Regions from separate parts of the Halioxenophilus aromaticivorans genome, predicted to be linked through region 3. Evidence: predicted binding sites of a transcription regulator. Region 3 holds the regulator's gene; each other region holds the start of a gene.

Region 1 (10,347 bases), 2.2 Mb from region 3:
AAATCTCAAATAGCCGACTATGCTGTCATAGATATGACGAATGCGCGGATTCCGCGTTGGATAGTAAAGCGAGCAGTGAAGGGTTGTACGAGAGCCATGGCAACGCTAGGCGTAAGATTCCATTTAGCAGCGATAACAGGTGCAGCGATTACAGGTATAGCGGCAATATTGGCGCCTTGCGCGGCGTGGGCGGCGAGTTTTAGCCCTACGGTGCACAATTCAGAGTGGATGGTTGAGGGGTCTGAATTTGGCTGTCGCATGGCTCAGCCCATTCCTGAGTTTGGTAAGGCGGTGTTTTTTCATGAAGCCGGCGAAACTCTGCACTTTTATTTGGAGGCGGATTCGCCCCGCATGAAATCCGGCCGCGCTGCCGTTAAAATAATCAATCCAATTTGGAAGCCTGATGGCAAGGCGCGCTCATTGGGCTATGTGGATGTTCGTCAAGATCAATCGTCCATCGACATCGAAGAGAAACTGGCCAACAAGATGCTGCAGGAGCTTTATGCCGGCCAGCAGGTGCAGTTCTCCCGCCAATCCTGGTACGACGCCGCTCAAACTGTCAGCGTGGCGATTTCCAATGTCAACTTCCGCGCCGCCTACGATCAGTACGTAACCTGCTTGGCCGATTTGTTGCCTGTCAATTTGGCTCAAATAGAACGCACATCCCTAGTGTTTAAGCCAGGTCAGGAGTTGCTGTCTGATAAAGAAACCGACTTCCTTGACGATATTTTGGTGTACGTCGATGCCGATAAAACCATCCAGAGCTTTTATATCGATGGCCATTCGGATAGCCAGGGTACTCGGTCGGAAAATCTCGAAACGTCCAAGCGCAGGGCGGAGAAGGTGATGAAATACCTGGTTGCCGGCGGCATTGAACGGGACAAAATTGTGCTTCGGTGGCACGGTGAACGCTATCCTGTGGCCAGTAACCGCACGGCCGCAGGGCGGGCGCAGAATCGCCGGGTGACGGTGCGTCTAAGCAAAGAGCCGGCACCGCAAATGCCTGAAATTCAAACAGCGGTGGCGGGTAATGCCATCGACACAGAGGCGCTCAAGGAGGCTCTAGGGGAGCCGCCGAAAAAGGTGCCGCCAACTATTGCGCCTTAAATACTATTGCACCGTGAATATTAGGCATTACACTGAGTCGTTCGTTTAATCTACATCGGTGGCTGGCGCGTACCGTCCACAACAGTCTCAAAGCCCCCATAAGCACTCAATATTGTAGTGGTTATGGAGTGCGTTCTCAGCAGAATTTTCAGTCAGTGAAGGGCTCGGGAGCAGTGTAATCGCTGCCGCCTTTTACTGTAATTAGATTCCTCACGCGCTGGGAATTAGGCCCAATAACCGATACAATGCGCGCCGCTAATTTTAGCGCTGAGCGCTGTGCAATTGTTTAGGAGTCCACAGATGGCCGCAGTAAAAAAAGTCGTATTGGCATACTCTGGAGGTTTAGACACCTCAGTTATCGCCCGCTGGCTGCAAGATACCTATGAGTGCGAGGTGGTAACCTTTACTGCCGACATCGGCCAGGGCGAAGAAGTTGAGCCGGCCCGGGCCAAAGCTCAGGCCTTGGGAATCAAAGAGATTTACATCGACGATCTGCGTGAAGAATTCGTCCGCGATTTTGTGTTCCCTATGTTTCGCGCTAACACGATTTACGAAGGCGAGTATCTGCTGGGGACTTCAATTGCACGCCCACTGATCACCAAGCGCATGATCGAAATCGCTAACCAAACCGGCGCTGATGCCGTGGCCCACGGCGCCACCGGTAAAGGTAACGATCAGGTTCGTTTTGAGCTGGGAGCCTATGCTCTTAAGCCCGGCGTAAAAGTGATCGCTCCCTGGCGCGAGTGGGATTTGAACTCCCGCGAAAAGCTTATGGCCTACTGTGAAAGCCATAACATCCCAGTGGATTTCTCCAGTAACAAGAAAAAATCGCCATATTCCATGGACGCAAATCTGCTGCACATCTCCTACGAGGGTGGCATTTTGGAAGATCCATGGGCCGAGGCCGAGGAAGATATGTGGCGCTGGTCGGTATCGCCTCAGCAGGCACCGGACACACCCACCTACATTGAAGTCACCTTCGAGAAAGGCGATATCGTTGCCATTGATGGCCAGCCGATGTCTCCAGCCACAGTGTTGGCAAAATTGAACCAAATTGGTGGTGCCAACGGTATTGGTCGTTTAGATATCGTAGAGAATCGCTATGTTGGCATGAAGTCCCGCGGTTGTTACGAAACCCCTGGCGGCACCATTATGCTCAAGGCGCACAGGGCCATCGAATCCATCACCCTAGACCGCGAAGTGGCGCACTTGAAAGACTCTTTGATGCCACGCTACGCCGAGATGATCTACAACGGTTACTGGTGGGCGCCAGAGCGCAAAATGTTGCAGGTTGCCATTGATGAATCGCAACACGTTGTTAACGGTGATGTAAGACTGAAGCTGTATAAAGGTGCTGTTGAGGTGGTTGGTCGTCGTTCCGCCGATACCCTGTTTGATGAAAAGATTGCCACCTTTGAAGATGATGCAGGTGCTTACAATCAGAAAGACGCAGAGGGCTTTATTAAATTGAATGCCCTGCGTATGCGCATTGCGGCAGGCAAAGGCCGTTCTATGCTCTAAAATCATTCCAACGGTGTATTGGCACTTTCACCGTTGCGAATTACTTTTATTTAATTGGGTTGCCGGTAAGCGCTGTAGCAAAGCGCGCCGCAGCCACAGCGGGATTTCCCAGCTGGCCTTGACCAGAGTCAAGCGGTATTCGGCGCCGATCCTCTACTATCGCCGACGCCGAATGGGAAACAGACGCCTCTACCGTGATGGGGCACCCGGAGTCACCGCCCTCCAGGATTTTGCAATTCTCAAAACTATTAACTAGGACATCGCTATGAGTAGTCATTCAATAGCAGGAGAGCAGCCTGATTACGATTTTGATATCGTCAGGAAGTTCAGCGTTATGACCGTGATCTGGGGTGTGTTCGGTATGGCCATGGGTGTACTGATCGCGTCGCAGTTGGTTTGGCCTGGCTTAAACGATCTACTGCAACCCTACACACACTTTGGCCGTTTGCGCCCGCTGCATACCAACGCGGTTATCTTCGCCTTCGGCGGTTGTGCGTTATTCGCAACGTCTTACTACGTTGTGCAGCGCACCTGCCAAACTAGACTGTTCGGCGGAATCTTAGTTCCGTTTACTTTTTGGGGGTGGCAAGCGGTTATTGTGTTGGCTGCCATCACGCTGCCTATGGGTATGACCTCTGCCAAAGAATACGCAGAGCTGGAATGGCCAATCGACCTGCTGATCGCAGCGGTTTGGATTTCCTACGCCATTGTCTTCTTCGGCACCATTGCTACTCGTAAAACATCCCACATCTACGTGGCCAACTGGTTCTACGGTGCCTTCATTATCACCATCGCTGTACTGCATATCGTCAACAGTGCTTTTATCCCAGTGAGCCTCACCAAGTCTTACTCCGCCTATGCCGGCGCCATGGATGCCATGATCCAGTGGTGGTATGGCCACAACGCGGTGGGCTTTTTCTTAACCGCGGGCTTCCTGGGCATGATGTACTACTTCGTGCCTAAGCAGGCCGGCCGTCCGGTATATTCTTACCAATTATCGATTGTTCACTTCTGGGCGCTGATCTCGTTGTACATCTGGGCCGGTTCTCACCACTTGCATTATTCTGCACTGCCCGATTGGGCGCAAAGTCTGGGTATGGTGATGTCTCTGATTCTGTTGGCGCCTTCCTGGGGAGGCATGATCAACGGCATCATGACGTTGTCCGGTGCTTGGCATAAACTGCGCACCGATCCAACCCTGCGCTTCTTGGTGGTTTCTCTGTCCTTCTACGGTATGTCTACCTTTGAAGGCCCAATGATGGCGATTAAGACCGTTAACGCTTTGTCTCACAACACCGACTGGACCGTGGGTCACGTGCACTCCGGTGCTTTGGGTTGGGTTGCCATGATCTCCATCGGTTCTGTTTATCACCTGCTACCAGTACTGTCTAACCGCAAAGAGATGTGGAGTGTTGGCCTGATCAACGCGCACTTCTGGTTGGCCACCATTGGTACCGTTTTGTACATCGCCTCTATGTGGGTGAACGGTATCATGCAAGGTTTGATGTGGCGTGCATTTAACGCCGATGGCACTTTGACCTATAACTTTGTTGAGTCTGTAGAAGCCAGTACACCGGGTTACTTTGTGCGTGTGATTGGTGGTGCCTTCTTCCTCACCGGTATGTTGTTGATGGCCTACAACATGTTCCGCACCTTGTCTGCGGCCAAAGAAGCGTCCGCAGAGACATCAGCCACAGCTGACGCTCGTACCGCGTGATAAGGAGTTAAGACCGTGAAAAATCATGACATAGTAGAAAAAAATATTGGCCTGCTGATTGTGCTGACCATTGTCGCCATCAGCTTCGGTGGCCTGGTGGAAATCGTGCCGCAGTTCTTTTTGAAAGAAACCACCGAGCCTGTCGCTGGCCTAAAACCCTGGCCAGCCAAAGAGCTGGAAGGCCGTGATATTTACATTCGGGAAGGTTGCCACGTTTGTCACACGCAAATGGTTCGCCCATTGCGTGCAGAGGTAGAGCGTTACGGCCACTATTCGGTTGCCGGTGAGTCCGTTTACGAGCACCCCTTCCTGTGGGGCTCCAAGCGAACTGGCCCCGATTTGGCTCGGGTTGGTGGCCGCTACTCCGATGACTGGCACAAAGCGCACTTGTACAACCCTCGCAATGTTGTGCCTGAGTCCAATATGCCTGCGTTCCCTTGGTTGTTCGACAACGTGCTGGATGGCAAGCACACCGCTGCCAAAATGGAAGCTTTGCGTACTGTGGGTGTTCCTTACACTGACGAAGACATCGCTGGCGCCAAAGAGGCTGTAGAAGGGGTTACCGAAATTGATGCCTTGGTGGCATACCTGCAGAAGCTGGGTGTGTTACTGCAGCAAAAACGTTAACCAAATCCTTGAGTAGGTTGTGGTATGGAATCTGAATTGCTGAATAACTTGCGTGGCTTCTCCACTGTATTGGTCATGATCGCATTCGCCGGCGTGTGCTGGTGGGCGTTTTCACCAAGCCGCAAGAAGAAGTTCGAGGATGCAGCCAATCTGCCATTTGCAGAGGATTCCAACCCCAGCCAAGCATCGCACAACTCGTTGAATACCACCGGTCAGCCTGAGGCCGGCACTAAGGGGCAAGAAAAATCATGAGTACTTTCTGGAGTTTATGGATCATCGTTTTGACGTTGACCAACATTGGGCTGGTACTTTGGGTGCTACTAGCAAACCGCAAGGTAGCGGCACGGGATGACGTCGATCCCGAAAACAAAACCACTGGCCACGTTTACGATGGCATTGAAGAATATGACAACCCACTGCCTAAGTGGTGGTTCCAAATGTTTATTCTGACCATCGTGTTCACCGCTATTTATCTGTTCTTATACCCTGGTTTGGGCTCTTACAAAGGTTTCTTGGGTTGGACCTCTGTTAACCAGTTAGAGAACGAGCAGGCCAAGGCGGAAGAGTCCTACGACGAATCCTTCGGTAAATACGCCGAAATGTCCGTTGCAGAGCTAGCCCAAGACCCTAAAGCCCTGAAAATGGGTACCCGATTGTTTGCTAATAACTGTGCTATTTGTCACGGTGCAGACGCCGGCGGTAACTTTGGCTTCCCCAACCTAACGGATGATGATTGGCTGTACGGCGGTACGCCAGAAGCAATCAAAACCACCTTGTTAAACGGCCGTGTGGCCGCCATGCCGGCGTGGAAAGGCATTATCAGCGACGACAATATCGCCCAGGTAACCCAGTACATTCTTAACTTTACCGGCCGCGCTGAAGATGAAAGCATGGTAGAAGCTGGCGCTCAGGTGTTTACCCAAAACTGTGCCCTTTGCCACGGTGGTGATGCCAAAGGTTTACCAGCATTCGGTGCGCCAAACCTGACCGACGAGATCTGGCTTTACGATGGCAGCGCCAAGGGTATTCGTCAGACCTTACGTAACGGCCGTGCGGGTGTAATGCCGTCGCAGAAAGACAAATTACGTGAAGACAAAATTCATTTGTTAACGGCTTACGTATACAGCTTGTCGCAAGACCTCGAATAAGCTCGTTCAGCAAGGAATCTTTGCAAGGCCGCAGCGGTTCAACGCTGTGGCCTTTTTTTTGTCCGCCGCTCACATTTGGGCGGCAATGTGTCGCCATTTGAGTTAAACCAAACCGGGTTTAAAAAACTATATTAGGATAAAACGAATTACTAAGCCGATTGGCTTTAGTGCCCGCCCATGAAACGCCGTGTTAGGTAAGGTAGTTAACCGTGGTTGAAAAGATACCAGTCAAAGAAGAAACCGATGTTGGCGCTGACGCCCAGGTCAATTTGTACCAGGCATCGGATAAAATTTACGTTCGCAAAATTGATGGCTTTTATCAGAACATACGCCGTTACACTGGCTTGCCGCTATTGCTGGGCTTTGTGTTGATGCCGTGGTTTAGTATTGATGGTCGGCCGGCCATGCTCTTCGATTTACCCGAGCGTAAATTTCATATTTTGTGGGCCACGTTTTGGCCACAGGATGGCATGCTACTGGCGTGGTTGCTGATTATTGCGGCCTTTGGCTTGTTTGCGGTGACCACACTAGTAGGCCGGGTGTGGTGCGGCTTTACTTGTCCACAAACCGTTTGGACCATGATGTTTATGTGGGCCGAGCGTATGTTCGAGGGCGATCGCAACAAACGCATCAAGTTGGACAAACAACCCTGGAGTGCGGAAAAGCTTCTGCGTAAGGGTGGTAAGCACGCCACATGGCTCCTTATCGCTTTTATCACCGGGGTAACCTTTGTGGGTTATTTTACCCCGGTGCGAGAACTGTTGGCGGGTATGTTGCCCTATCGTGATGAGACCGGTTTTCTGAGCTGGGGTATTCACCCGGCGGCGGCATTTTGGACTTTCTTCTTTGCCGGCATGACCTATCTCAATGCAGGTTGGATGCGCGAGCAGGTGTGCAAGTTCATGTGCCCTTATGCTCGTTTCCAGTCGGTAATGTACGATGAAGAAACCCTGGCGGTAAATTACGATGCCGCCCGGGGTGAGCAACGCGGCCCGCGCAAGGCCCACGAGGATTATAAGGCCAACGGCAAGGGCGATTGCATCGACTGTTCTTGGTGTGTGCAGGTGTGCCCGGTGGATATTGATATTCGTGAGGGGCTGCAGTACGAGTGCATCAATTGTGGTTTGTGCGTGGATGCTTGCAACAGTGTGATGGACAAAATGGGCTACGAACCGGGATTGATCCGGTTTACCTCGGAAGATGCGTTAAAAACCGGCCACACTCGCTTTATGCGCCCCCGGCTGTACGGCTACAGCATTGCCTTGGTGGCCATGTTGTCGGCGTTTGCCTACGCCCTGGGCGACCGGCAGCCGCTGTCCGTGGACGTGGTGCGCGATCGCGGTGCGCGCATGTATCGGGTGAGCAAGGAAAATATCATTAATGTCTACACGGTTAAGATCAACAATATGGACCGGGTAGGGCATACCTACGATATCGATGTGCGTGGCGAGGGCAACTACAGCCTCTCCCATCAGCCGGTCTACCTCGAAGAAGGTGAGATTTTTACCATCCCGGTGCGGGTAAAAATACCCGGTGATCAAGTGGTCGCGGAAAAGTCCGAAGTGTTTATCACCGTAACGGCGGAGCAGGACGACGGGATCAGCGCGGAGCAAAAAACCACCTTTATAGCCCCTTTACCCAGCCCATAAGGGCTGGTTTTGGGCCAGCATTTGTATTGTAATAGTGCGCCTTTTTGGCAGTGCAGGCGGGAATGGCCCGTTGGAGTGGTAAGTGACAGAGCAAGAAACATCAAAACCTTGGTACCGTGAATTCTGGGCTTGGTTCATTTTAGCGCCGCTGATTAGCTCGGTGATTTTATCGAGCATTATGGTGACTACCGCGGTAAAACATGGCGACGATCAGGTCACCGTGGACTATTACAAAAAAGGCCGCATGATCAACCAGGATTTGGCCCAGGTTGACGTGGCTCGCGCCAAGGGCATCCGTGCGGATATTCAATTTGATTTGGAGCTGGGCGACTTAACTCTGGCCCTGGCGGCTACCGATGCTGGCTACCAATTGCCCCAGCAGCTGACGCTGTTTATGGAACACCCCATCGATGAAAACCTAGACCGCGTGATTGTATTGCGTGAATTTGCGCCGGGTAATTATCGCGCTGACCTGGATCGAAAGCCCAACTACCGCTGGTATCTAAGATTATTGCCAGGAGATGCCAGTCAACCGGTGGATATCGACGAGCGCGCCAAGCAGGTTGACCCGGATGCCTGGCGGTTGAACGGCGAAATTGATTTTCAGTCAACCACAGGCGTTTTGCTCACCGTACTATGAGCCAAAGCGCACAACCGGCGTGCTTTCACTGCAGCCTTCTCATTCCCAATGGCGCCCAATTTGAATCCGAATTGGATGGCCAACAACGCCGGTTTTGTTGCCCCGGTTGCCAGGCCGTGGCAGAGACCATCTATCAATCTGGGTTGGATGGCTTTTATCAATTTCGGTCTCAATCCAGCGCCCGGCCGGATTTAGAAATCCTGCAAAAAAACTATCTCGCCTACGATTTGCCGCAATTGCAGCAGGAGTTTGTAACGCCTGTAGCCGCTGCCGAGGAGGGTGCCCAATTACAGGCGCAGTTTCTCATCGAGGGTATTACCTGTGCGGCCTGCGTGTGGTTGATCGAGCATCACCTCAGCGCCATCGATGGTGTGGAGTCGGTAGCTGTGAATGCCGCCACCGGCCGAGCCAAAGTGCGTTGGCAGGCTAAGGCCATCAAATTGTCTGAGATACTCTCCGCCGTGGCCACCATCGGCTATCGGTTTACCCCCGCCACAGAAGATCACAATCAACAGCGCCTACAGCAAGAGCGACGCCTGGGCTTAATGCGGATTGCCGTGGCCGGTTTTGGTATGATGCAAGTGGGCATGGTGGCGGTTGCTATTTACGCCGGTGCCAGCGGCGAGTGGCTGTCCTATTGGCGATGGATTAGCCTTATTATTGCTACGCCGGTGGTGCTATTCAGTGCTCGCCCGTTCTTTACTGCGGCTTGGCGGGCGCTGAAAAATCGGCATCTCGTCATGGATGTACCGGTGTGCATTGCCATCGCATTTGCCTACACTGCCAGTGTCTGGGCCACGTTGACGCAAACCGGTGAGGTCTATTTCGATTCGGTATCGATGTTCACCTTCTTTTTATTGCTCGGCCGCTACTTTGAGATGAGCACCCGCCATGGCAATCAATTTGGCATGACGCGCATGGCCCAATTGCTGCCGTTAACCGCCACACGCTTGCAGCATAATGACAGCGTTACAGATCAAGAGGGAGAGCGTGATGGCAGCGGGCGTGAGCTGGTGCCGCTGCGAGCGCTTAGCACCGGCGATAGGGTGATGGTGGCGGAGGGCGAAACCGTGCCCTGCGACGGCGTGGTGTTGGCTGGCCGGTCACGGGTGGATGAGTCGTTACTCACCGGCGAGGCGCACCCTATAAATAAATCTGTTGGCGCAAACGTGGTGGCCGGCAGCAGTAACTTGGATTCACCGCTCACCGTAGAGGTAACCGCAGTGGGTGCCAACACCACGCTTTCGGCCATAGAGAGTCTTGTTGATAGCGCCGGCGACAGCAAACCCAAGCAAGTGATCTTGGCGGACCGGCTGGCATCCTGGTTTGTTGCGGCGGTGCTATTGATCTCGGCGGTAACCGGGTACCTATGGTATCTGCGCGAACCCAGCCATGCGCTGTGGGTGGTGTTGTCAGTGTTGGTAGTGACCTGCCCCTGTGCCTTGTCATTGGCCACACCCACCGCGCACGCCGCGGCTTTATCGCGTTTGCGGCGCGAAGGATTGCTCGTTATCAACAGCGACACCTTCACCGCCCTTGCCAAAATAACCCACATCGTGTTCGACAAAACCGGCACCTTGACCGTGGGCCAACCCCAGGTAACTCAGGTGGATAGTCTGGGTGAGGTGCCGCGTGAGAAGGCCTTGGCCATCATCGCCAGTTTGGAGCGTGACAGCAAACACCCCATCGCCAAAGCGTTTGCGCCTTGGCAAAATCAAATCAGTGCGGTCGATGTGCGCAATGCGCCCAGCGCGGGTGTGAGCGGAGTCGTGGACGGCTGTCGCTATTTTTTTGGCCGACCTGAATACGTAGCCCAGGCAGCGGGGCTGAAAACCCTGCCCGAACCTACCGCCCAGGATGCCAGTGCATCGCTGACCGCTTTTGCTCGCGCGGGTGAATTGTTGGCCTGGGTCGCCTTGGCCGATGCCACCCGCGACA
Region 2 (10,347 bases), 2.5 Mb from region 3:
GCGTGATCGCGTGGAGCAGGCCATTGCGGTTTCTGAGCGCGAAGAAGAAACCATGGCCCTGCTATTCTTGGACTTGGATCATTTCAAAAATATCAATGACTCCTTGGGCCATGCGGTGGGAGATTTACTACTGCAAGAAGTGGCCAATCGGCTGCAGCGGTCCATTCGCAAATCCGATACCGTGGGCCGTTTGGGTGGCGACGAATTTTTGATGTTACTGCCAGATGCGGATGCCGACGACGCGGCCCATGTGGCGCAAAAGGTGTTGGAAGAGTGCATCAAACCCTACGAATTGGATAACCACAACCTAGCCGTAACGCCCAGTATTGGCATTGCCATGTTCCCGCGCGACGGCTCGGATTACAACGAGCTATTGAAAAAAGCCGATACCGCCATGTACCGGGCAAAAGACGAAGGCCGTAACGGCTATCGCTTCTTTACGCCAGAGATGAACCAAGCGGTGTTCCAGCGTATGGTTTTGGAGAGCAGATTACGCAAGGCGGTGGAAAAACAAGAGTTTGAGTTGCATTACCAACCGAAATACTCCATTGATGGGCAACAGTTGGTTGGTGCTGAGGCACTTATTCGCTGGCACCAACCAGAAATGGGCATGGTATCTCCGGCGCAATTTATCCCGGTGGCAGAGGACTCCGGTTTAATTGTGGAAATAGGCCATTGGGTGCTGCACGAAGCCTGCCGTCAAATTAATGAGTGGCGCAGTCAGTCCTTGCCGTCCATCAAGGTCTCCATCAACTTCTCAACTCGGCAGTTTAAATCCCGTGGGGTAGAGCAGTCGGTGTTCGACGCGCTAGAGCAACACAACCTGCCTGGAGAATGCTTAGAGATCGAAATTACCGAAAGCCTTTTGGCCCAGGATATGGACAACACTTTAAAATCGTTAAAAACTCTGAAACAGCGCGGCATTGATATTTCAGTGGATGACTTTGGCACTGGCTATTCCAGTTTGTCTTACCTTAAGCGTTTTCCCATTGACCGACTCAAGATTGACCAGTCTTTTGTGCGAGATTTAGAAAGCGAATCCGATGACCGAGCCATCGCCTCGGCGGTGATTACCATGGGCCATAGCCTGGGTATGAAAGTGATTGCTGAAGGCGTAGAAACTGAAGAGCAACTGGGCATTCTGCAAGCCATGGACTGCGATGAAGTGCAGGGCTACTACCTCGGCCGCCCCATGGACGCCGACGCCATGACCGGGGTTATGCAACGCTATCAAGCGGCGTTGGCCAGCCGCTGTGTAGCGCTAAAATAGGCGGTAACCTAACGCCCTGATCCTTCGGGGCGCTGCACATTATTGTCTGGGCTTTAATGTTTGGTAATACTGTTTGGTACTACAGTCTGCTATCTGACAATCTCTCTCGCTATTTCAAGTCTCTTTTTCCTTGCATCTCTCTTCTTGACTACCTCCGTGTTGGTTTTATCCATTACCGCTATTCATAGGTCTACCCACGTCTATGGGACTAATCACGGGTTGGGTTCGTTGTTAAGCTAGTGCCTAAGATATACCTAATGCAAGTTAGCCCGCTGCCGCGGGGGAGAAGGAAAATGAAAACACGCCAGTTAGGAGCATCCGGTTTAACGGTTTCAGAATTAGGTCTAGGTTGTATGGGGTTGAGTTTTGGTTACGGCCCTGCCACCGATAAAAGCGAGGCCATTAAATTAATCCGCCGTGCGGTAGAATTGGGAGTCACTTTTTTTGATACCGCGGAAACCTATGGCCCGTTTATAAATGAAGATGTGGTTGGCGAGGCGCTAAAACCGGTGCGAGACCAAGTGGTAATTGCCACCAAATTCGGTTTTAAAAATGGCAATGTGGTAGAAGGTTTTGACAGTAGCCCGAAACAAATTCGCAGGGCCGTGGAAGGATGCCTAAAGCGCCTACGCACGGATCGAATTGACCTGCTCTATCAACATCGGGTAGACCCAAACGTACCCATGGAAGAGGTGGCCGGTACGGTAAAGCAGTTGGTGGGCGAGGGCAAAGTAAAACATTTTGGTTTATCCGAGGCGGGCGTAGAGAGTATCCGCCGGGCTCACAGTGTATTGCCTGTGGCTGCGGTACAAAGTGAATATTCGCTGTGGTGGCGAGAGCCAGAAACAAGCATCTTCCCAGTGCTGCAGGAACTCGGTATTGGTTTTGTCCCCTTCAGTCCGTTGGGTAAAGGTTTTTTAACCGGTGCCATCGATCAAAACACCCAGTTCGAAAGCACCGACTTCCGCAACACGGTGCCGCGTTTCGATAGCGAGCATCGCGCTGCCAACCAAGCTTTGGTGGATTTATTGAAACAGATGGCCAGTGCTAAGGGGATCACTCCGGCACAGTTAGCGTTGGCATGGGTGCAGGTACAAGCGCCTTGGATTGTTCCTATTCCGGGCACCACCAAGCTGCACCGCTTGGAGGAAAACCTAGGTGCCGCAACAGTGGACTTGAGCGATGCAGACAAGCAGAAAATTGCCTCTATTTTGGCGCAAGCTCCGGTGCAGGGTGATCGCTACGCAGCCCGCGCCCAAAAGATGATTAACCGGTAAGGAGCCGATCGTGTGGCAGTCGATATCGTTAGGGTTTTTAGGCCAGTTAATGGCATTGATACTGTACAGCGCAGCAATCAATGCCAGCGACAGCCCGGTAGCCAATGGATCAAGCACAAAGGGCGAAGCACCTAACCGCGAAAAGACGCTAAAGCAGCCAATGAACACCGCAATTATTTATTTAACGCGCACCGGCAATACCGAAGCCGTGGCCAAGATGATTCAACAAGAGATAGGCGGCGACCTGATTGAACTGCGGCCCGCGCAGTCGTACCCCAGTGATTACCAAGCCCACGTAGATCAAGTGGATGAGGAAAATGATCTTGGCTTTTTACCGCCTTTGGCCAACGACCTTGCAGGGCTGGCGCAGTACGAACGGCTATTCTTAGGCTATCCCACCTGGGATATGACGTTACCGCCGCCTTTTAAAACCTTGCTCAGCCAAGGGGATTTTAGCGGTAAAACCATCCTTCCCTTTAACACCAATGCCGGTTTTGGCGCCGGCGATAGCGTTGCTGTGATCAACCAATTGTGCAGTGACTGCCGGGTTAAAAAAGCACTGATTGTGGAAGGCGGCTACGAGCGCAAGGGCATAATGTTGGCTATACAGGGCGCCCGGGAGCAAGAGGTACAAGCACAGGTAAAGGATTGGCTCAAGGAAACCGCAGGAGAGAGCAGGCCCTAGGGTTTCAAGCAACCTGCTACACAGGCCAGTTTGGCGTATGTCTGCTAATATCAGGGGGTCCTGTTAGTAGAAGTTGAGTTAGCCCATTATGCGTTTGGTTGCGTGCCCCCGTATTGTGATCAGCCTAGTGATCTGCGCACTGTGTGCCTGTACGGAGCAAAAGTCCGTAGCGCCAAACGAGCCCGGTGAGCAGAAAGCCGAATATCAAAACCAAACCGAGCTCTCTCAAGCCCAGCAACCTCAAGCCCAGCAGTCCCCAACGGTACCAAGCCCAGCAGAGGAACCGTTGCCGGCGCAACCAGACTCCAGCCCGGCACTAAGCCCAGCCGGGCCCGCTGCAGACTCAGAATTCAACGATGCCCTAACGCTCAGTAAAATCCACTGGTACGAAGGCCAGGTTCAGGCGGCGTTTGACGAAGCCAAGCAAGCCAACAAGCCGTTGTTTTTGTACTGGGGAGCCGTGTGGTGCCCGCCCTGTGAAGAGATTAAACAGACGGTATTTAAGAGCCTGGATTTTATAACCCAGTCTCGCCTTTTTATCCCGGTGTATTTGGATGGCGATTCCCAACGAGCGCAAACTTGGGGCGAAACCTTTGCCGTAAAAGGTTACCCCACAATGATCGTGTTTAACCCCCAAGGTGAAGAAATTACCCGTATTCCTGGAGGCATAGATATTAGTCAATACAACCAAGTGCTGGCGCGCAGCCTAGAAGCCATGCGGCCCACCTCGGAGCTGCTTACCCTAGCGTTAACTCGCGGTACCTCTCGGTTAACGGCCCAGGATTTCTCTCAGATTGCCTACTATTCTTGGTGGCAAAAAAATTTACCAGAAAACATTTTGGTATCCGCATCAACGTTATCCAAATTAGCTCACTTAGCTGAGGAAAAGGGCAACCGTCTGGCCGCCGATCGACTGCAATTACAAGCGTTGATTTTAGGCTACGAAAACGAACAAAACCTCTCCCCGGAAGATGCGCAAAACGTGCATAAATATCTCTCTGTGTTATTGGCTGATCGGCACCGAGTGATTGCCAATTTAGATTTATTAATCTTTTGGTCGGAGGAGATCCTCAGTGTCATTGCCGAGCCCGGCGAAGAGCGCGCCCAGTTGGTGATGCGTTGGGTAGCCGGCATGAAGGCCGTGCGTTACGACCAGCGCCTTTCTCACCCGGAGCAAATAGGCACTTGGTACCCAGAACTGTATTTTTATTGGATGGACAACCCCGAGGCAACAAGCCTGGAAACTGCCGACCTGCAGGATTTACTGCAGCACATCAACCGGCTGGATAAATCCACCCAGGGCAGCGCGCGGCAAGCCTATGTGAACCGCGCCTACCAGGTATTGCTGGCCGCGCGGTTGCCGGCCCAGGCAGAGTACATGCTGCAGCAAGAGATTAAAAACTCGCACCAACCCTATTATTTTATGAGTAGCCTGGCCCAGCTGGCGCGAGATCAGGGCAACAGCGACCTGGCCATCCACTGGTTGCAAAAAGCCTACGAGGCCGCCCATGGCCATGCCACCAGGTTTCAGTGGGGGGTAGAGTACATCACCGGTGTGTTGACCATGCAGCCTGAGCAAACCCGGGTTATAGACCAGGGCATTGATAGCCTGCTGGCCACCATGGAACAACCTCAGGATGTTTTCGCCGGGCGCAATTTTCGGCGGTTAAACACCCTTTTGGCCGCAATAGAACAGTGGCCCAGCCGGGAGGCCAGCACCGCAGTGATGGCATTTTACGATTCTTTACGTAGAGCCTGTAAAGCCAGCCGGCGGGATTCTATCGCCCGGCAAAACTGTCGTACTCTTGATGTGATCACCAATAGCTAGATTACATTATCCTGTGTAATTTTACGCAAATCCCAGGCCTGTGCTTCTCAGCGCCGGTTTGAATCGTGTACTCTAGGTCCGCTGTTTAGGACTCTAGGAGTGTTTGCGTATGTCGGACTTCATGCCATTTATAATTTTTGCCATCATTGTGCCGCTGTTTTGGGCAGTATCCACCTATAACCGCTTTATTAAATACACCAACATGATTGAAGAAGGTTGGAGCATTATTGATGTTGCGTTAAAACGCCGTGCTAATCTCATCCCCAAATTGGTCAGTGCAGTGAGTGGTTACAGCCAGCACGAGACCGATACCTTGAAAAACGTAACGGCTCAACGCCTGGCTACCGACGACCGCAGTGAGCGCACCAAGGAAGAATCCGAGGTTTCCCGTGGTTTAGGTAATTTATTGGCGGTGGCAGAAAATTACCCAGAACTCAAAGCCAGCCAAAACTTTTTAGAGTTGCAAAAAGCGTTAAACCAAGTAGAGGCCGAAGTCGCTTCCTCCCGCAACACCTTCAACCAGCGTATTCGCCAGTTAAACACGTTGGTACAGCAGTTTCCCAGTAATATCATTGCCTCTATTTTTAACTTTAAGCGAGACGAGTACTTTCAGCTGGAGTTAGCAACAGAGCGTGAAGTACCGGAAACACCGTGGGATAGAAAATAGTAAAAGGGATAAACCATGCGTTGGCAGAGAACTCGCAGAAGCAGTAACGTAGAAGACCGTCGCCGAGGCGGCGGTAAAGTGGGTGGCAAAGGCCTATTGGGCGGTGGCATTGGCACCATCGTCATTGCCTTGGTGGCCATGTATTTTGGCGTTGACCCGCAGTTAATCAACAGCCTAGTGGGCGGGCTAGAGGGCGGTACCGCCAGCCAATCTACAGCCAGTGAACCCATCCCTACCAACGACCCCCAGGCGCAATTTGTGGCTGCAGTGCTTGGTGATACCGAAACCACCTGGCACGAAATCTTTGCCGCCAACAATGCCCGCTACCAGGAGCCGAAGCTGGTACTGTTTAGCGGTGCTGTGCGCTCAGCGTGCGGCCACGCGCAAGCGGCTATGGGGCCGTTTTACTGCCCCGGCGACAAAAAGGTGTACATTGATTTAAGCTTCTTCCGGGATTTGGCCAACAAGTACCAAGCACCGGGTGATTTTGCCCAGGCCTACGTCATTGCCCACGAAGTTGGCCACCACATTCAAACACTGCTGGGGATTTCCTCCCGCGTTCATATGCAAAAGCAGCAGGTGAGCAAAACCCAGGCAAATGCGTTATCGGTTAAGCAAGAGCTGCAAGCCGATTGCTTCGCCGGCGTTTGGGCGCACTACGCTAAAAACAAGCGCGATTTATTAGAGCCCGGTGATTTAGAAGAGGGTTTAAAAGCGGCATCAGCCGTAGGCGATGACCGCCTACAAAAACAAGCCCAGGGCTACGTGGTGCCAGAGAGCTTTACCCATGGCAGCTCCGAGCAACGTATGCAGTGGTTCCAAGTGGGCTTTAAAGCCGGCGATCTTAACCGCTGTGATACCTTTACCAAAATGTAGTTTTACGAATATGTAGCTATACCAAATGTAGCTATCGATCTGAAACGGCAAATTTACCGTTTCAGCGCCGCACATAAGCCCGATTCGGCACCCCAACGAAACGGGCTTGATGCCAATCAATATCCCCCATTGCACCAGCCCTATAATGCCAAATTTTCTACGAGTGATTGGTTATGTCTTGTGCAACCGTTCTTTGGAACGCCGATCTTATTCACCGTTACGACCTGGCCGGGCCAAGGTACACCTCCTACCCAACCGCACCGCAGTTTGTTGAGGGCTACCCTCAATCCGAAGTGGACAACGCCATCGCCCGCAGTAACCAAGCCGGCCGGCCGCTGTCGCTTTACTTTCATATTCCGTTCTGCGACACCATCTGCTACTACTGCGGTTGCAACAAAATTGTGACGGCCAATAAACGCAGGGCGCAGCCCTATCTAAACGCGTTACACAAAGAAATTGCGTTGCGCGCGCAGCAGGTGGAAAGCCACCGGCCGGTGAATCAATTACACTGGGGTGGTGGAACGCCAACGTTTATCAGTGACGACGAAAAGCGCGAGCTAATGCGAGTCACCGCCGAGCATTTTAATTTGGCCGGCGATGACAGCGGTGAGTATTCCATTGAAATTCACCCCGGTGGCTTGGCGTTGGATAGCCTAGGCGTATTGCGAGAGATAGGCTTCAATCGGTTGAGCATGGGGGTGCAGGATTTCAACCCCCAGGTTCAAATGGCCGTAAATCGCTTTAACTCGGTGGAGGAAGTGGCGGCGCTGGCGCAACGGGCCAAAAGCGAAGGCTTTTTATCACTGAGCATGGATTTAATTTATGGCCTGCCACACCAAAGTGTGGCCACCATGACCGAGACCTTGCAGCATATTATTGCGCTAGACCCAGAGCGGCTATCGCTATTTAACTACGCGCACATGCCGCATCTGTTTAAAAGCCAAAAGCAAATTGACGAATCCGGCTTGCCCAGTGCCCAGGAAAAACTGGCTATCTTAAAATCCGCCATCGGCCAATTGCAGGCCGCGGACTATGTTTATGTGGGCATGGATCATTTCGCTAAACCCTGTGATGATCTGGTAGTTGCACAGCGCCAAGGCACGTTGCAGCGCAACTTTCAGGGCTATGCCACCCATGGTAATTGTGATTTGCTCGCCTTTGGTGTGTCGTCCATCAGTGCTGTGGATTCCATCTTTGCGCAAAACCACAAAGATATCCCCAGTTACGTGAATGCGCTTAGCCAAGGCACACTGCCGGTAGCCAAAGGGCTTAGCCTCAATCAAGAAGATTTATTGCGCCGAGCGGTTATCAATCAATTGATTTGCCAATTCGAATGTGACTTTGCAACGATCAGTGAGCAATGGAAGATTAATTTTGAGCAGCATTTTGCACAAGAGCTGGCACAACTGAAGCCCATGATAAACGATGGGTTAATTTTGCTTACCGAGCATGGCCTTAGGGTTACCGATCAGGGGCGGTTATTAATTCGCCGTATTTGTATGGTATTTGATGAATACCTATCGCCGGGTAAAGCCGCCGCGCAACAGAGCCTGCGCGCGCGCTACTCAAAAATTCTGTAACCGCTTGGTTACAGAAACTCGGAGCGAAACTTACACACCGGCTCGCCATGTTCGTTGCTATAAAGCATAAATTGCAGTTGCGGTGCGCCGGTTTCTTTATTGCGGGTAATTTCCACAATGCCCATATTCATATCTCCGCAGGGGTTGCTCTTGTCATCGTCTACGCCGGGCAATAACTGAACCTTGGCGTGTGGCCCGGTTTTTACGTGCAGTGTGCGTTTTGTGCGAATAATCAAACTCGATAAAAATTGAATCACCTTGCCGGTGTCGTGGGTGATACCGCTGGAAATAAACTGGTACAAATTAGGCGGTTGGTCTTCCCAGCTAATGCTGTGCACACAGCCAATATGAATATCGCCGCTGAGTAACACCATTTTTTGCTCGGGGTAATCTCGCTGATGCTGGTGCAGCATGGCTGCGATCAAGTCTCTATCGTGGCGGTGGCCGCGAGTGGACCAGCGGTCGGAGAAGTCTTCTCCCTCTGGCGTTATGCGGGCCGCCAAGCGGGTGAGCGGCTTTGGCAAGTGCACCAAAGGCACGGATAACACTAAAAATAAAAATTCTTTATCGCCGTTGTTGGCCAGGTACTGTTTTAAATCTTCCAGTTGTTGGCTGCTAACGATGCGAGGGCTATCACCCACCCGGCGATTGGAGCGTATATCCAAAAAGTAGGTGCCAATGCTGCCGAACTCGCTGGCAAAATCGAAACTCGGTGGCGGTACTTGGCTGGGGTGATGAATTAGCGAACCCTGGTAATCCACAAACGCCTGGAAGGCGCCTTGCCGAAAGTTCTGCCATTGTGGCTGATTGTGCTCAATGGCTGAGCCCCAGTTATCGATAATATCGTGGTCATCAATGGCGGGGTAACAGGCGTAGTTGGCCAATAATTTTTTCCACCCGGGCACATTCCAAAAGTGGCGATAGCGCTGGTGAAATAATTGGCGAACCTCCTCGGCGCTGCATTCCAATATGGTTTGTTTGCCCTCTGGGGCGACGGTTTTAAAATAGTCATCATCAAACAAAGACATGGTGCCGGGCATGTCAGAGTACATTTGATCGCCACCCATAATGACCTGATCCACCTGGTGCTGTTCAAGCACCTTGTGCATGGCGGTGAGCATGTCTTCCGAAGACGAGCGAATATCACCATTATTTTCAAATGGTTGGTGGCAGCTCATTAAGGCCAGGCTAAACTTTTCGGGTTCGCAGTCATCGCTGGCGGCGGTGCGAAAGCTGCCTTGGGCCAATACCTGGCCTTGCTCATCACACAGTTTTAGCCAATAACGTTGGCTGGCTTGCAGGGGCTCAAGAATCTCACTGCCGGTGTAATCCGCCAGGTCATCACTTACGGTGACAGCCAGTTGGCCATCGCATTGGCTGGAATCTTCCAGTCCCCAGCGCAGCTCAAAGCGGCCGGTACTACCGGTGCGGTACCAGGCCCGAATATTGGTGGCGTTGGTTGCGCCAATGGCCAGTGTAGATTCTAGGGGCGGGTTGGAAAAATGTTGCGGTTTGATGGCGGCGCGCTCCAATAACAGCCATTGATTGCGAGTTTGCCAGGGGCATTACTCAATGAAGTGACAGTGTACGATATACTGAAACAAATCAGGGTTATAAGTTCCGGGTATATGATTGATATCTACTGCGAGCGCAACGGGCCGGCGTTTTGGTCGGAGCCGGTGAACGCGTTGACTAATTTGTCTTTTTTCGCGGCTTTTTTATTGTTGGTCCCGGTGCTACGCCGGCACTGGCCCGCACTGAGTAACGCCAACCGAGTGGTTAGCATGGTGTTGATGGTTTTGCTGCTGGCCATCTGCATTGGTAGCTTCGCCTTTCATACGCTCGCCTCGAAGCCCGCTATGCTGGCCGACATCATTCCTATTTCGTTATTCCAATTGGTGTTTCTGGCGGCCTATATGCGCTTAGCCATGGGGTTGGGTAGGCTTAAAGTGATTGCTGCAATGTCGGCATTTTTTGCTTGTGGTGCACTGTGCAGTGCACTGCCTATTGCGTTAAACGGCTCTCAGACCTACATCGCCGCACTGGTATTTTTGTCCATACTCGCGACGTCGCACTATGGTCACAGCTAGCGTCATCCTAAGGCCCTGTGGTTGGCCGTGGCCTGCTTTACGCTGGCATTGTGCTTCCGTACCCTAGACTCGCT
Region 3 (10,347 bases):
TGATGAAAAACAATTGCGCCGGCGAGTGGCCCAAGTGACCGAATCGATCCAACAGGCCTTGGAAGACTAACACGCCTTAGGAATGTTTATGTTCTACCAACTCTTCTGGATGTTTACGGATGTCTTCGCGCATATGGCTGAACATAAACTTCAGCGCGTAAGTCACCACACCAGCAGTTAATAAAACCACAATAATACTGAATAAAATTACGCCATCGAAATACATTTTTCTTTCCTCATTTTTATTTAACAACAGCCTTATTTAACAACGGCATCGTCACTTCATTCACCGGCAGGCCGCCGGGGCTCGGCCCTAGCGGTTATGGACCGCTTAGGCCGTGTATTTAGCCTAGTCCTTTAGGCGTCGTTAACCTTGACGCACATCAAGCTGTGAGAGCGAGGGACAACGGGCCATGATTTCGTTTGATCTAAAGCAGATCGAAGGGCAATTCCCCGCCTCAGCAATTGCCAAATAGCCATTCCACGACCAAGATAACCGAAGGCTTATCCGCAAAACGAAGAGAGTAAAAACACTTGCGGATATCGACGCCAGTAGAAGCAGCCATTCGATAATAAAATCCAGACCAACCCAATCGTTGCGCAATTGGCAATGTTTTCAGGTTAAGAGCAAGGTGAGAAAAATGGCAGGGTCGGCACAGTTGAATTCAAATAAAGACCAAATCGATAGTACGAGTCAGTCTCAGTTATCTAAGAATCCATTGCTTTGGTATGCAGCGTCATTTGATGATATTTCTTCGCGTACTGCAGATATTCAGCATGCCGCTGAAAACTGCCCTGCGCTGGCGCTTTCCATGCATATTCCATTTGCCAGCAATAGCCATTCGTTTTTTAATGCTAATACTGTTGTTACCCGCCAGTACAGTTTGGCATCGCACTTTATCGATAACCTGTGCTGCGAAATAGCCCACTATGGCGAGATGATTTATCGAAGCAGCACCAATGCTGGTAAAAAGCCCGTTGTTGACTCTTTGACTATTACCGGGGGCAACCCAACGTTTTTAATTGCCAGTGATTTAGCTCGCACCCTGGAATGCTTAAACCGCCATTTTCACTTGGCGGAGGCCACGCAAAGAGATTTCTGCATAACCGTAGAAGCCAAAACGTTTGACGACGACCTTGCCAAGCTTGTAAAGCAACTGGGCTTTAACCGTATTCGACTATGCCTGGAGGATTTCAGCCCGGAGGTACAGTTTTCTATTCAACGAAAATACAGCGTTTACCGAATTGAAAGCGCCATTGAGGCCGCCAAAGCCGCCGAAATTCCAGATGTAAGTATCGACCTAATCTACGGTTTGCCCACGCAGAGTGCAGCATCGTTTTTAGCGACACTACAACATTTAATTCGCTTTAAACCAGACGACATTACGCTGCACTTGTTGCAACACCAAAGTGGTAGTTATGGCTTATCTAATACACCAGCCTTGCTGCCAAAACCACAAGCCATAACCGATTTACAGAACATTGCTACCACCTATTTGCTAAACCAAGGCTACTCGGTATCAGGCGCTGGTTGCTTTGCTATTGAGCCAGAGGTCGCCAGGCCTAATCAGCGTGGCGCGTATAACAGCAATCAGCTGGCGCTAGGTTTGGGCACGGCCAGCCTTATAAAACCGTTTGTCTGGCAGAATTGTACCTCACTGCGGGAGTACACCCGTCGAATAAGTCAGCTTGGCCACGCCCGTGACGCGGGGTTAGAGTTGTCATCCGATCAAGCAATACGAGCGGAGGTTGCGGCAGGGCTGTTGGCCACTGGAACCCTGCTTAAAGACGGCTTTGAAGCAAAATGGCAACGCCGATTTGACGACTACTTTGAGCAGGGGCTAGCACTTCTCGCGCCGTTCATAGAACGCCACGAAATTGATAACAATAGTGATTTTCGTTTAACACCGACCGGCCTCTGGCAAGCCGCCGCCGTGGCTAAAGCCATTCTTTGGCCCAATGCATCCCCGCCATGCCCAATAAAAGATTAACCATTATGTGACCGGCCAATCAGAGACAGCCAAACACAAAATTTACCCCTTCTGGCAAACTAGTCAGCAATTCCCCCTTGCCCATTAGAAAAATACGATTTACTCTGATGGCAATACAACCCTACCTTTATTAGAGTCTGCGCCAGCGCGCATCACAATGGGTTTAAAAACACCGCTGAGCCCTACCTGAGGTGAATAGACCATGAGCACCCACAACTTTGTCCGCTGTAGTAATTGCGCTGTGAGCAAGTTTTGCTTACCACACACCTTATCTGGTGAAGATATTGGCCAGCTCGAAGGCATTGTGCAGCAAAAGCGGGTCTTACACCCAGGGGAAGCCTTGTATCAATCCGGTGATCAATTTGAGGGGCTTTACGCCATTAGCTCTGGTAGTTTCAAATCGGTGGTCATTGCCAGCAACGGCGATAGCCAAATCACCCAGTTCGCCTTCCCTGGCGAAATTTTGGGCTTCGACGCCTATCACGGTAAATCTCACAACACCTTTGCCGAGGCGTTAGAAACCAGCAGCGTGTGTTTCTTGCCCCATTCTCAGCTAGAGACTTTGGCGCAAAAGGTACCGGCGCTGCAAAATCAGCTTTACAATCTCTTCTCAGCAGAGATTCAAGAAAACAACGAGTTTCTGCTAATGATGGGCAAACGTTCGGCCGAGGATCGGCTGGCGGCTCTGCTAATGAACGTATCCAGCCGCTACTCTCAACGCGGCTATTCCGCCACGCATTTTCGTTTGTCCATGTCCCGCACCGATATAGCAAACTATCTCGGACTCACCATAGAAACCGTGAGCCGATTGATAAGGCGTTTCCAAAAAGAAGCGCTTATTGAGGTCAATCAGCGAGACATTACCATTACCGATTTAGTGGGTTTGAGTGAATTGGCCGGCACCCACTGCTCACATGTAGAGCAACCCTCCAACGCGGGCTAGCCTCCACCCTAACTCCGGCTCACCCCAGTGAGCCTTCCCTACGCAAACTGCATCGGCGACTTGTGTTCACAGCCCACTTTGCGCATTCGACCTGCCCTAGGTGCAAGCCACCGTTGACTAACGCCGCCCCCTTAGCATTGGCCACCCCTTCCGTTTTTGTTGCCTTATCCGAGTGAAGCCGCACTAAACCGAGTGCTACCTGACCAATCTTTCCCAAGATAGTCGTTACTTATTGGCAAATAGACTACGAAATATCCTAAATACCCTTAAATATCGATAACTCTCGATTACAAAACTACGCGATTTCACTAGATTTTGGTTGGGGACACCAACATCGCTGAGGGGAAGGAACCATGACCATTGATCAATTTATCTTCGAATGTGAAGAAGCGTCAAACGAACAGACACTGTTTAACCTATTGCACAATGAGGTCAAAAGCCTTGGCTTTGACTACTGCGTGTTCAGCTTGCTTACCAATCATCCAGACCTAAACCTACCAACCTCTAGGGGGCTATTTGTTAGCTCTATGTCTAGTTGGGTGCAGGAACTTAACCAAGGACAGTTTGATGACGTGGACCCGTTTCGCAGCCATTGCTTTTACGGCCACGGCGTTCTGACTTTATCTGCCTTGAAAACATCAGACCAGCTCAGCGCAGCTCAGATAAAGTTTATTCAATCCACTGAATCGAGAGGTTTCCACGACCGGGTTACCGTAGCCTTAAAGGGGGCCGCCGGGGCGGTGGCCAGTGTCGACCTGGGCCGAGACTTGAAAGGCCGGCCGCCAACGCGACAGACACTGCACAAGCTTAACGCGCTGTGCCAACACTTTTATCTGGCCTATTGCCAGTTAAAAAGCAGTGCCAAAGCCTTCGCCTATATGACGCTCACAGGCAAGGAGAGAGAGGTATTGGAGTGGTCTGCCAAAGGTTTTACCAAGGCAGAGATTGGCGTACAACTGCACATCTCATCACACACCGTGGACTATCACTCTCGCAAATTGGCGCGCAAGCTTGGCGCAAGAAACATCACCGCAGCGGCGGTGAATGCCCTGAACCGGGGGTTGATTCACGTATCGTATTGACCGAGCCACATTTAGCGTCGGCGGTGGCCTGCTCACCGCTGACTCAGCAACAGGTGCCTGAAGCTCGTAAAACAATGATCTCAAATTAACTTTAGCGAACGAGTTCTGGTATTTATCGAGTCTTAATTTATCTTAAACATTGGCTCCGTGTTAACTTCATTGCCACGGCAAACCAATCTTATACGTTATATAATTGCCTGGCGACTCATTAACTTCTACAGCTTTGCAAAAATTAATGGTATGCAGCAGGCACTTTTTTCAGATTTAAAAAAGCGCAAATAGTTTGACGTTAAAATATAATAAAGTTGGCATTAAAAATTAAACCGTAATTATTTCGCCGTCGTAATTGGCACTACCATAACGGGAGATAATTACCATGAGACAATTAATAAATACTTTTCTGATTGCATTTCTAGCCCTGCTTGTTACCGCCTGCGACGGCGATGATGACAATAATTTACCGGACACCGTAGTAGACGCCGCCGTTGCAGAAGACGATTTAACGACGCTGGTCACTGCCTTAGAAGCAACCGGGCTAGATCAGGTGCTAGCCGATAGCGAATCTGAGTTTACCGTATTTGCCCCTACCGACGGTGCCTTCGCATTGTTAGGAGAGGACACTATAAACGCGCTGTTATCTGATACGGATACGCTGGCGTCCATACTGACTTACCATGTTCTAGGCGAGGAAGTGAGTAGCCAACAAGCCATCGATTCCGCCGGCAGCACAACCGCCACGGTCAATGGTGAGCTTATTGCGCTTTCGCTGGATGGCGACGAGTTGCTGGTGAATACCGCTACGGTCATTCGCACCGATATCCGTGCAAAAAACGGCGTTATTCATGTGCTAGACGCAGTGCTTATCCCACCAGCCCCCGTCAATGCTGAAGAACTGACCATTGTTGAGGTAGCCGCAGACGCGGGCACTTTCAATACGTTAATTGCCGCTGTGCAAGCCGCCGAGTTAGATGCTGCCCTGGCAGACCCAGAGGCTGAATTCACGGTGTTTGCGCCAACCGACGATGCCTTCGCCGCGCTGCCACAAGGTACCGTAGAAGCCCTGTTGTCGGACATCCCTGCACTCACCGCCATCCTGACGCAACACGTCATCAGCGGCCAAGTCGACTCAATAACGGCCTACAGCCTCAATGGCCAGACAGCACCCACTCTGAACGAAGCCGTATCACTGCCGATTGAGATAGATAGCGTTACCGATGAATTGATCGTAGGCGGAGCCGTGGTAACCATGGCAGACATCCAAACTGCCAATGGAATTATCCACGTCATTGATGCTGTAATTGTTGATCCATAAACCCTCATTGATTGGCTTAGCAGTAAAAGATCGATAAAGATCTAGCGCCCAGCATTCGCTGGGCGTTGTTTTGTGGTGGGGATGGGTAAAAGCCGGTCGAAACGCGATTCGAAACGTGTTTCGAAAGGCTTTTACGCTGGGCCAAGGACGGCCCGGCCGGCATCAATCACCAGGGACGGTTGCTTGGCGCAATGTCCGATCGAACAAACGAAATAAGCCCAATCAACCGAACCAACGGGAGGGAGGTACCAGGGCACGTCCGTGTGCCCTGCCCTTCGGGTGCTCTTCGAGCGGTGCAAATCGCTCAAGCCACATGGACGGCTAGGCGCCCCCGAGGCGAATGCCGATTATGCAGGAGCAATAATCGGCCCGGCAATTGCTCGAACCGGCGAGGGTAAAAGCCGGTCGCTACGCGATTCGAAACATGTTTCGAAAGGCTTTTACGCCGGGCCAAGGGCCTGCTCCTTTGCATCCATGCAATCGCGGCATTAGTGCATCCCTGCACGTCATGGCCCGGCCGGAACACATCACCAGGGAAGGTTGCTTGGCACAATTTTCGATCGAACAAACGAAAAAAAGCCCAGCTCTCGCTGGGCTTTGTTTATGGCGGTGAGGGAGGGATTCACCAGGGCACGTCCTTGTGCCCTGCCCTTCGGGCGCTCTTCGAGCGGTGCAAATCGCTCCCGGCGATTTGTCGAACCGGCGAGGGTTCTCACCCGCCCTCATACGCATAAAAAAGCCCAGCATTCGCTGGGCTTTGTTTATGGCGGTGAGGGAGGGATTCGAACCCTCGAAGCCTTTCGACTTACACACTTTCCAGGCGTGCTCCTTCGACCACTCGGACACCTCACCTAATTCTTTCTATTCGTATTCGTCGCAAGTAACGTCCCTGTCACTCACCCAGCTCGGTGTCCTACCTCGCGCTTGCCGGGAAAAAGCAGTGCTTTTTCTATTCCGGCAAGCCCACTCGGACACCTCACCAAATTCTGTCTTTCACCGGTGACTTTTGTCGCCTAACACGCCCTCGCTGCGGGGGTGTGCTCGAAAGAGGCCGGAACTATACGCAAAGACTCCACCAGAATCAACGACTTGGCGGCATGAATATTCATTACGCCTTTTATCGGGAAATCTGGCCCAGGTGCTTATCTAGTTTTTGGCCTTGCCGACATAAGTCATTGTCGATACGGAAATTACCTATGGATTACATATGAATGAACCACTTTGGCCCTTTGTTGTGACCTTCAGCGCAGGATTGCTGACGGTGGCATTGGGTGCATTCTCATCGCTAAGCTGCCAACGGCAGACGAGAATCAAACAACTTATAAAGCAGCGTTTAACGCCAGCCTTTGTGGGCCGCACTAGCGATTGCGCCACCAGTAGCACCAACCCTGGCAGTTCGGCACGGGCGAACTATGCCCAGAACCTGGAAAAACAACTGGAACTGACTGCCACCCTACAGAGGGTGATGGCGAAAACAGCGCACTTCCCGGGTAATGCACCGGCCGCGCGAGGCCAGCTTCAGCGAGCGCTGTTGTTGCGCCAAGCAATCCTCACAGCGGAATTGGCCGCACAGGAAAACCCCAACCTGGCCAATGGCCAACCCGACTGGAAAACGCTGCAAAAAGGCTACAGCCGGATCATATCGCTGCACCAGCAATTACTTGGCGCACAAGACGCTGAGAATGCTAATCAAGAGACCACTGAATCGCTCAAATCACACACGTCAAACACCGAGCCCACTGCAGAAAAGGCCAACAACATCACATCGCTATCGCAGGTAAATCAGAATCTTGAGCACCTTCACGAAGAGCTACAACAGCGCGTGCGGGTGCTTAGCGCCTCTGACAACCGGGTTAAGCTGCTCGAGGCCAAACTCAATCTGGCTCAAAGCCAAATTGCCAGCCTGCAAACAAAGCTCAATCACGGTGCCCCTATCGCCTCAGTTCCCCAGCTGTTGAATCGAGTGAAGTAGCGCACCCCCCTCACCACAGGCGTGGCATTCAGTGCCGCCTGTTGGTGGTATCTCACCACAAACCTTTGTAGAATCGCCGTCTGGTTGCGCCACGCTGTGGCAGTGGCGCCTATTTGAAAACAGAATGTCGTTTTTTTTGTTTGACGTGGTCCCCGTTCATTAACAATTTTAAATAGGGGCTCTGTATGCGAAAACTATTCTACAAACAGCGACAAGATTGCTGTGGATCACTCCCGCTTTATGAGTAAACCTGGTAACACTGACCTTTGGTTTCTGCCCCAACGCCAGTTCTATTTCCGCACGCTGGTTATATTTTCTGCGGCTGGCACATTAGTATCCTACCGCGGTTGGCCGGATATCGACTGGTTAGCCATTGGTTTTGCCATTTTTATGCTGCTCTACTTGGTGGTGTCCGGCTACATGGCGAAAATTCGGTTCCCGGGCCAAGAAGCCGCCCTGGACCGCTACATCGGCTGGGCAGATGCAGCGCTTATCGGCGTTAGCCTATGTTTAGCGGATTTTCAGACGCTGCCCACAGTTCTTTTTGCCATCCTTATTCAATTTAATGCCGCCGTTACTGGTGGTAGCCGCAAATGGCTGGAAGATAACATCTCTTTCATCATAGGCTGCGTTAGCTGTGGTTTGATTGCCCCTCCCGAATGGAAAGCCAGCAGTGAAGTGAACACCTCGGCCACGGCCCTAATCGGCGTTGGGGCTTATGTCACTTTGAGCGGTTTGTTTATGAACAAACGCAATAGAGCGCTGAATACCAAGGTCGGCGAATTAGAAGAAGACCTAGACCGTACGAAATCTCGGGCATTCCGCCTATCTCGCTATTTGTCGCCCACGGTGTGGAATGCCATTACCACCGAAAATGACAAAATGCTGCAAACCGATCGCAAGCGCTTAACGATTTTCTTTTCCGATATTCAGGGCTTTACCGCCCTATCTGAAGAGCTAGAAGCAGAAACCCTGGCCGCACTTTTGAACACCTACCTCACCGAAATGACCAAAATCGTGGCGCACTTTGGCGGCACGGTGGATAAGTTTATGGGCGATGGAATCATGGTGGTGTTTGGCGACGGCAAAACCCGTGGTGCCAAGGAAGATTGCCTGCGCTGTGTATCCATGGCCATAGCCATGCGTAAGCGCATGAAGGTGCTGCAAAACCATTGGTTTCGCCAGGGCATTAAGCGCAAACTCGAGATCCGAATGGGCATCAACACCGGCTTTTGTACGGTGGGTACCTTCGGCGCCAAAGCCCACCATTTGGACTTCACCGTACTGGGTACCCACGTTAACCTAGCCAGCCGCTTGGAATCTGCAGCAGACCCCGGTGAGATATTACTTTCCCACGAGTCCTGGTCACTGATCAAAGACACCATACTTTGCACCAACAAGGGCATGGTAGAGGCCAAAGGCTTCAGCTACCCCATTGAGGTCTATCAGGTGATCGATCTGCGCAAAAACCTCGGCGGCGCACAAACCTATTTAGAAACCAATACCGAAGGATTCACTATGCAATTGGACCTGGATAAAGTGCGTAATTACGAGCGCGATAAGGTGATTGGAGACTTAGAAAAAGCGCTAGATTCACTGCGCGAAAACGATTAGCGATTGTCGAAACGGCTTCCCTGCCATTACACCCTTTAAAACACCCTGCTGCCAAGCCTACCTGGCTACTGACGTACTAGCCGCCAGCTACCGGGCGCGGCGGCACCACTGGTACGGAAAGGGTTAATATCTAAACCGCCACGGCGGGTGTACCGCGCATACACGCTGAGTTGATCTGGCTTAAGCCGAGCTTGGATATCCAGAAAACAACGCTCAACACATTGCTCGTGGAAGTCTTGATGCTCGCGAAAGGACACCACGTAGGCCAAAAGAGAGGCGTGATTGATGGCCGGCCCGGTGTACTCCAGCCAAAGAGTGGCCCAGTCTGGCTGGCCTGTTACCGGGCAATTGGTCTTCAGAAGGTTGCTGTAGAGCTGTTCGCTGACTCGCAAACCCTGCCGGGAATCGTCCAGCTTAAGCAGCTCTGGAGCGGGCTCATAGTGTTCTATGGCCACCTCTATCTCATCTATGCAAAGCCCCGTGGGTGCACACAGTGGCATGCGCTCTTGTGCTTGAGCCAAGGTCATTAAACTCACCACCACCGGTGCTCCGGCAGCCTGGCTCAAATCCGCTTGCATGCGGGTTTCTACCTCTTGCCAGGAGCTAAAGCGGGTTTGATTAAATGAGTTTAGGTACAGCTTAAACGACTTAGATTCAATAATGCTATCACTGATGGCTGGCAGAGCGAACTCCGCCACAGCCACCTGGGGCAGACCATTAGCATTGAGCCAGGATAACTCCCACGCCGTCCAGTAATCCACGCCGTCAAAGGGCAACTTTCCCGCCACGCCCAGGTTATCCCGGGCCACCTTGCGGGCAATGGGGTACAACTGATTGGGGTCGTACTGGCTGATGTAATCCGTGTGTTTACCTAGGCCGCTGCCCTGGGCCGAGTGTTCATCGTGTGCCATGGGTTAACCCCGCAGTCGCTTGCCGGAATTGAGCAGATAAAGCGCGTAGGAAAATAGCGCAACAATAAAAACGCCGATGCCCAGGAAGGCAAACCGGATATCAATGTCGGACACACCCAAAAAGCCGTAGCGGAAGGCATTTACCATATACAGCACAGGGTTCAACAGGCTCACTTTCTGCCAAAACTCAGGCAGTAAGCTAATGGAGTAAAAAACACCCCCAAGATAGGTTAGCGGAGTTAACACAAAGGTAGGCACAATGCTGATATCGTCAAACGAGTTGGCGAACACCGCGTTTACAAAACCCGCCAAGGCAAACAACACCGAGGTTAAAAACACAATGGCCACGGTTACCGGCAGATTGTGGATTTCTAGGTCGGTAAAAAAACTGCTCACCACGGTTACAATAAAACCAATCATCAAACCGCGCACAACCCCGCCCAATACATAGCCCAATAAGAGCACGTAATTGGGCGTTGGAGACACCAGCAATTCTTCCACAAAGTGCTGAAATTTTGCACT

What was found. The regulator FNR, encoded in region 3, switches genes on or off when oxygen is low (the NO sensors DNR and NnrR bind a similar motif). The targets are predictions, from matches to a motif close to TTGATCTAGATCAA.
Region 1: a site for FNR is predicted at 2,747-2,760, ahead of ccoN (cytochrome-c oxidase, cbb3-type subunit I). Genes of this name have one in related genera too.
Region 2: a site for FNR is predicted at 6,710-6,723, ahead of hemN (oxygen-independent coproporphyrinogen III oxidase). Genes of this name have one in related genera too.

What each region holds. Positions count from the first base shown of each region.
Region 1 is NZ_AP031496.1:1,733,755-1,744,101, forward strand. Features, by position in the region: gene ACGHM3_RS07545 (hypothetical protein) at 18-260, opposite strand; gene ACGHM3_RS07550 (OmpA family protein) at 259-1,107, shown strand; gene ACGHM3_RS07555 (argininosuccinate synthase) at 1,408-2,628, shown strand; gene ccoN (cytochrome-c oxidase, cbb3-type subunit I) at 2,894-4,345, shown strand; gene ccoO (cytochrome-c oxidase, cbb3-type subunit II) at 4,361-4,972, shown strand; gene ACGHM3_RS07570 (cbb3-type cytochrome c oxidase subunit 3) at 4,997-5,224, shown strand; gene ccoP (cytochrome-c oxidase, cbb3-type subunit III) at 5,221-6,120, shown strand; gene ccoG (cytochrome c oxidase accessory protein CcoG) at 6,330-7,769, shown strand; gene ACGHM3_RS07585 (FixH family protein) at 7,852-8,409, shown strand; gene ACGHM3_RS07590 (heavy metal translocating P-type ATPase) at 8,406-10,347, shown strand, end outside.
Region 2 is NZ_AP031496.1:1,381,571-1,391,917, forward strand. Features, by position in the region: gene ACGHM3_RS06010 (EAL domain-containing protein) at 1-1,270, shown strand, start outside; gene ACGHM3_RS06015 (aldo/keto reductase) at 1,564-2,547, shown strand; gene ACGHM3_RS06020 (flavodoxin) at 2,558-3,232, shown strand; gene ACGHM3_RS06025 (thioredoxin family protein) at 3,321-5,060, shown strand; gene ACGHM3_RS06030 (LemA family protein) at 5,170-5,727, shown strand; gene ACGHM3_RS06035 (neutral zinc metallopeptidase) at 5,743-6,603, shown strand; gene hemN (oxygen-independent coproporphyrinogen III oxidase) at 6,777-8,183, shown strand; gene ACGHM3_RS06045 (alkaline phosphatase D family protein) at 8,192-9,715, opposite strand; gene ACGHM3_RS06050 (hypothetical protein) at 9,812-10,273, shown strand.
Region 3 is NZ_AP031496.1:3,890,973-3,901,319, forward strand. Features, by position in the region: gene ACGHM3_RS16625 (amidohydrolase) at 1-70, shown strand, start outside; gene ACGHM3_RS16630 (hypothetical protein) at 77-226, opposite strand; gene ACGHM3_RS16635 (radical SAM protein) at 642-1,991, shown strand; gene fnr (fumarate/nitrate reduction transcriptional regulator Fnr) at 2,194-2,934, shown strand; gene ACGHM3_RS16645 (LuxR C-terminal-related transcriptional regulator) at 3,288-4,016, shown strand; gene ACGHM3_RS16650 (fasciclin domain-containing protein) at 4,393-5,328, shown strand; tRNA gene ACGHM3_RS16655 (tRNA-Ser) at 6,093-6,180, opposite strand; gene ACGHM3_RS16660 (hypothetical protein) at 6,536-7,300, shown strand; gene ACGHM3_RS16665 (adenylate/guanylate cyclase domain-containing protein) at 7,541-8,914, shown strand; gene queF (NADPH-dependent 7-cyano-7-deazaguanine reductase QueF) at 8,980-9,825, opposite strand; gene ACGHM3_RS16675 (ABC transporter permease) at 9,829-10,347, opposite strand, start outside.